DNA from 2 places in the Neobacillus sp. NPDC097160 genome. Region 1 is predicted to be linked to the other one. Evidence: riboswitches for the same ligand, from Rfam matches in the RefSeq annotation. Region 1 holds a riboswitch; the other holds the start of a gene.

Region 1 (3,158 bases):
ATACGAGCATAAAAAGGAGCTGCTCCAATAATAAGGGCTGGGAGCGCAGCATTTGCACCAAGCATAGTCCCAAGTAATAATTTTGTAAATGGAATTAATAAAACAATTAAGATAATAAAGGGGATAGACCTAAAAATATTAACAAAGCCGGCAATAACGACGTTAACAGGCCGATTAGCCCAAATATTACCTTTATCCGTTAAAAACAACAATAGACCCAGGAATAATCCTAAAATAAATGTCGCAAACACGGAAATGGAAGTCATATAAATGGTTTCACGTGTTGCTTCTATTAAATTTTCCCACTTTACCATTTCCATAAAATTAGCCATTACTGATCACCTCCACGCCAACTTGCTGGGAGTGAATATAATCGATGGCTTGCTGTATTTCGCTAGCTTGTCCATCCAAATGGATAAATAATGTTCCGTATGATCCGTTTTGCGTGTGCGAAATTTTCCCTTGAAGAATATTTACAACAACATCGAAATCCCGGATTATGTTTGTGATTAATGGCTGTTCAGCTGCTTCCCCGATGAACGAGAGCTGAACCACTTGTCCATACGGATAAAGTTTAAGTAAATGTTCGATTGTTTCTTTCGTTTCTTCCGGTTCTGTTACCTGCTGGACAAACCGTTTGGTGATTGGCTGCTGCGGATTTTTAAAGACATCAAGCACGGAACCAAGCTCTACCACTCGGCCGCTTTCCATCACTGCTACCCGGTGACAGATTTTACGAATGACATGCATTTCATGGGTAATTAAGACAATTGTTAACCCGAGCCGTTTATTGATATCAACTAACAATTCTAAAATCGAATCTGTCGTTTGCGGATCGAGGGCTGAAGTTGCCTCATCACATAACAATACTTTTGGATTATTTGCGAGAGCTCTAGCAATCCCAACCCGCTGCTTTTGTCCGCCGCTTAGCTGTGATGGATAAGCATTTTCTCGGCCTTCCAGTCCAACCAGCTTAATCAACTCTTCGACCCGTTCCTTTCTTTGTGGCCCCTTAACTCCGGCAATTTCTAGGGGAAAAGCAATATTTTCACTAACTGTTCTTGACCACAGCAAGTTAAAATGTTGGAAAATCATGCTAATTTCCTGACGCGCTTTTCGAAGTTCAGCTCCCTTGATTTTCGAAATCACTCGGCCGGCAACCGTGACACTTCCATCAGTCGGCAGCTCCAGGCCATTTAACATCCGAATCAGGGTACTTTTTCCGGCACCGCTATAACCAATCACACCGAAAATTTCTCCATTTTGTATTTCAAGGTTCACGTCATCGACGGCCTTTAGCTCCCCTTGCTTGGAGGGATATATCTTATGAACATCTTTTATTGAAATCACTTGAATCACCTGCTTCTTATCCTGATTACCAGTTACTTAAATATAGGTTTGACTGTTTAGGCGAAAATATTTTGGAAAAATAAAATGCGGGAGGCTTCTAGCTAGACAATTTCCAAAGTCGAAATTTATACTTTCCTATCCCAAAACAAAAAGCCTTTCTGCGCAGGCAGAAAGGCATCACGAACTAGACCTTTCTCCCATCTTCCAAAGCAAACGCTTTGTGTGAATTGGCACCATTTCAATAAATAATATTGACGGTTGCCGGGCTTCATCGGGCACATCCCTCCACCTCTCTTGATAAGAGCTAACAGCATTCTATATTCAATTAACACGTTAAATTGTTTAAGTGAATTATTTTACAAATGCTATCGTATCACGGATAAAAAGGGGTGTCAACGAAAAATTCTTTATTCTCGAAAAAATAGATTTAGGAAATTTTAGGCATTTGCCTTCACTGAAGCCAAGCCTGTTGCAGCTTCAATCGCTGATTCGAGATCCTCGATTAAATCCTCAACATTTTCAATTCCGATCGAAAGTCGAATTAAATCCTCTGATACACCTGCCGCTTTAAGTCCTTCCGCATCTAATTGCTGATGCGTCGTACTTGCCGGATGAATGATTAAGCTTTTTGCATCACCAACATTGGCCACATGCGCCCAAAGTGACAGCGAATCAATCAATTTAGCGCCTGCTTCTTTTCCACCCTTAATGCCAAAAATAACCATAGAACCCGCACCTTTAGGTAAATACTTTTTCGCGAGCTTCTGGTCTGGGTGTGATGGATGACCCGGATAGGAAACCCAGTCCACGGCAGGATGGTTTTCTAAATACTCAACCACTTGCTTTGTATTGGCCACATGCTCCTTCATCCGGACATGAAGTGTCTCGAGTCCAAGCGTGAATTGGAAGGCATTTTGCGGGCTTAGCGCAGGGCCAAGATCACGCAATAATTGCACGCGTGCTTTAATAATATAGGCAATGGCACCGAGCGCTTCCGCATAAACAAGATCATGATAGCTGGCATCCGGTGTCGTAAAGCCCGGGAATTTCGGTGAATTCCAATCAAACTTACCGCCATCCACAATGATGCCTCCTGTAGATGTCCCATTTCCCAACAGCCATTTTGTTGCCGAGTGCACGACAATATCGGCACCGAATTCGATTGGCCGGCAAAGATATGGAGTAGCAAAGGTGTTGTCAATAATTAATGGTACCCCTGCATCATGAGCGATTTCCGCTACTTTCTCAATATCGAGCACACGCAAGCTAGGATTACCAATCGTTTCCGCAAAAACAGCCTTTGTTTTTTCTGTAATCGCCGACCGGAAGTTTTCCGGATCATCCGGGTTGACAAACTTCACATTAATTCCATATTTAGGAAGGGTAACAGCAAATAGATTATACGTTCCGCCATAAAGGTTCGATGCAGAGACAATCTCATCCCCTGCCTCGGCAATGTTTAAAATCGCGAGCGTGATGGCAGCCATGCCGCTAGCAACAGCAAGTGCACCAACGCCTCCTTCTAATAACGATATTCTTTCTTCAAAAACCGTAGTGGTCGGATTGTGAATCCGAGTATATATGTACCCAGGTTCCGCTAAGCTGAAAAGGTTTGCCGCATGTTCGGTATTTTTGAATTGATAGGCGTTGTTTTGATAAATTGGAACTGCGCGAGCACCTGTTACCGGATCCGGAGCCAAACCACCATGAACACTCAATGTTTCAAAACGATACTTCTTTTGATTTTCTGCCATTTCTCTTCCTCCTCATTTGTAAAATAATTAAACCCCACTTCATAAGAAGAGGGG
Region 2 (3,158 bases), on a different contig from region 1:
AGGTTTTTGCACGACATTCTCAGCGTGAATGATGATCTGCTCCGCAAAGGTACCGTTGTCTGGATAGCCAAGAAGGTCAAATTCTTCTGGGGGTGCCGGACTTTTTTCTCTCCACCTAAGGCTTGGATTTATGATGACTTCATCCCCGGCCTGAAGTCCGACGACACCCTCACCGACAGCATCTATAACTCCAGCACCGTCCGAACCGATAATAAGTGGTGGTTCCGTAGGTTTATGACGCTGAAGCACGAACAAATCACGATGGTTTAAGCCTGCGGTCTTCAGGCGTACGCGTACCTGCCCCGCCTGTGGACGCAGTTCTTCTGTTTCACGACACGATAATCCATCAAAACCCGTTTTCTCAGCATGAATAATGGCTTTCATCCAATCACTCCTTTTTCCAATTACGTTTATAAAAATACTCAATATAATAATCATAATCTGAAAAATGAAATTTTAAAAGAAATTGAGAAAAGATGTGAAGTTCATGAGGACGAATCTTGTGAAGGAATCGGTGAAACTGTCCACATGAGGGGTTCATGAGGACGAAACTAGCAAAGGAATGGGTGAAACTGTCCGCATGAGGGGTTCATGAGGACAAAACTAGCAAAGGAATTGGTGGTACTGTCCATATGAGGGGTTCATGAGGACGAATTGGAGAATTATTTTTGCAAAAAAAAAACATCCCAGCTCATTATTTTTTTGAGATGGGACGAACTGGTTCTACAAGATGAAAGGGAAGGTATTCGTGGTTGTTTTCGATTTTTTCAATGATGGTTGCTAATAACTTTTTCATATTTATTTCCTCCTATTGATTTGATACCTTTATTATCAAGGATATGGTGTATTTAGACAATCTTGCTGAAAACGGAAACAATTGGATTGAAAACGACAACATTCCCAATGTAAGCGATGTTTCCCATCGCTTTCTTAGTAATTCATCGTTATTCGCCGTTTTTGAAGTGAAAGAACCGTCCCCCTACTTCAAAATATTTTTAATCCTACTTTATTGATTGATTTTATAGGAATGGAAGCGTTTTACTAAGGTGGAATACTATTTTCAGATGATTGACAAAATAAAAATAGATTAGTAATATCTAAACTATCTTAATAAACTCATAAACACTTATCGCGAGCGACCGAGGGACAAGGCCCTATGACGTCCGGCAACCCCCTTTTTGGGAAGGTGCCAATTCCTGCAGAATGACTTTCATTCTGAAAGATAAGTCGAAATATCCGTTTGTATTTCGATGCCTCTTTCAGTTGAAAGGGGCATTTTAATTTTTCCAAAACTATTGGATATAAAAAAAGAGGTCAGCATATGATTGAGATTCAGAATCTTACAAAGGTTTATAAAACGAAAAATGGCACGGTAAAAGGTGTTGATGAGGTTTCGCTCTCCGTTCGAAGAGGGGAAATTTACGGGATTGTCGGCTATTCCGGCGCTGGAAAAAGTTCGCTCTTGCGCTGTATCAATCTGTTGGAGCGGCCTACTTCAGGCGCGATTACCGTGGATGGCACTGATCTTACCCAATTAAAAGGGGAGAAGCTGCGTTTAGCACGGTTAAAAATTGGGATGATTTTTCAACACTTTTACCTAATCAGCCAAAAAACAGTGTTTGAGAATATTGCGTTTTCCTTGAAAGCTGCCAACTATCCAAAAAGCCAAATCAAAGCACGGGTCGAAGAACTGCTGGCAACCGTCGGGCTTGCGGATAAACGGGATGTTTACCCTGCACAGCTGAGCGGGGGACAAAAACAACGGGTTGGGATCGCTCGGGCCTTGTCCAATAATCCGAAGGTGCTCTTATGCGATGAAGCGACTTCTGCATTGGATCCAACGACAACAAAGTCGATCTTGAATCTATTGAAAAAAATCAATAAGGAACTCGATATCACCATTGTGCTCATTACCCATGAAATGAATGTGGTCAAGGAAATTTGCCACCGCATGGCGATCATGCAGGATGGAAAGGTCATTGAGGAGGGCGCGGTGTATGACCTGTTTGCCAGCCCCCGGGCCGAACTGACAAAGGAATTTATTGAAAGTGTCGTGTCCTTTGATGTTCCGGAAGCCATTTTAAAAAATTGTGAGGGTCCGATCATAAAAGTGACCTTCAAGGGGAAAGTCGCCGGTGAGGGTGTCATTTCCGATATGCTCCAGCAATTTAACGTAAAAGGGAACTTCCTTCATGGTTCGATTGAATATATTCAAGAATTGCCGCTGGGCATCTTTATTATGGAACTGAAAGGGCAGAAGGAGGAAGTAAGCACGGCGCTTCAGTATATCGAAGACCGGGCAGCGCAAGTGGAGGTGTTACGCGATGGGCTTTGATTTTCAGCATCTTTTAGAACTGATTCCTGATATTAATACAGCTTTTGTCCAAACGATTTATATGATCATCATCTCTTTAGTGATTGCCATTGCCATTGGCCTGCCAGTGGGAATTCTCTTATATGTCACGGACAAAGGATTGTTTTTGCAAAATCGCGGACTTCAAGTTTGCATGGGTTTTATCGTCAATTTAATTCGGTCGATTCCATTTATTATCTTGTTGGTAGCATTGATTCCATTAACCAATTTTCTCGTTGGGACAACGATAGGGCCAACTGCCGCGAGCGTGTCGCTTTCGGTGGCATCGATTCCATTCTTTGCCCGAATTGTCGAGACGGCATTACGAGAGATTGATAAAGGGGTCATCGAAGCAGCGATTGCTGCGGGTGCTACTCCATGGATGATCATTAAGGATGTCCTCCTCCTTGAAGCAAGATCGGGGATTATTTCCGGTATTACCTTAACACTCATTAGTTTAATTGGCTTTTCGGCGATGGCGGGGACAGTGGGCGGCGGCGGAATCGGTGATTTAGCGATTCGCTTTGGTTACTATCGCTACGATAATACCATCATGATTGCGACTGTTGTTATATTAATTAATTTAGTTCAGTTTGTTCAGCTTCTTGGTGATTTCGTAGCCAAATCTGTTGATAAAAGAAAATAAGAGAGAAGGAAAATGTCATGAAAAAATGGTTTTTAGCAATGGTTTTACTTTTAGTCGTAGGGGCGTTAGCAGCTTGCGGCAGCAATTCAGAAAGCAGTGATAAGGCAAATGCCAAATCCAAGGATATTAAATTAGGGGCTACCGCCGGTCCGTATAGTG

The links. Region 1 has a riboswitch for S-adenosylmethionine ahead of ACIQXV_RS19170 (methionine ABC transporter ATP-binding protein). Riboswitches for the same ligand answer to the same signal wherever they lie in the genome.
Region 2: linked by a shared signal. The riboswitch ahead of ACIQXV_RS01450 (methionine ABC transporter ATP-binding protein) and the one ahead of ACIQXV_RS19170 (methionine ABC transporter ATP-binding protein) in region 1 are both predicted to bind S-adenosylmethionine.

The regions. Positions count from the first base shown of each region.
Region 1 covers NZ_JBIWDU010000013.1:179,839-182,996, forward strand. The annotation lists gene ACIQXV_RS19165 (methionine ABC transporter permease) at 1-332, opposite strand, end outside; gene ACIQXV_RS19170 (methionine ABC transporter ATP-binding protein) at 325-1,350, opposite strand; SAM riboswitch class I at 1,545-1,654, opposite strand; gene ACIQXV_RS19175 (O-acetylhomoserine aminocarboxypropyltransferase/cysteine synthase family protein) at 1,788-3,104, opposite strand.
Region 2 covers NZ_JBIWDU010000001.1:335,239-338,396, forward strand. The annotation lists gene ACIQXV_RS01445 (zinc-binding dehydrogenase) at 1-384, opposite strand, end outside; SAM riboswitch class I at 1,124-1,229, shown strand; gene ACIQXV_RS01450 (methionine ABC transporter ATP-binding protein) at 1,322-2,335, shown strand; gene ACIQXV_RS01455 (methionine ABC transporter permease) at 2,325-2,999, shown strand; gene ACIQXV_RS01460 (MetQ/NlpA family ABC transporter substrate-binding protein) at 3,017-3,158, shown strand, end outside.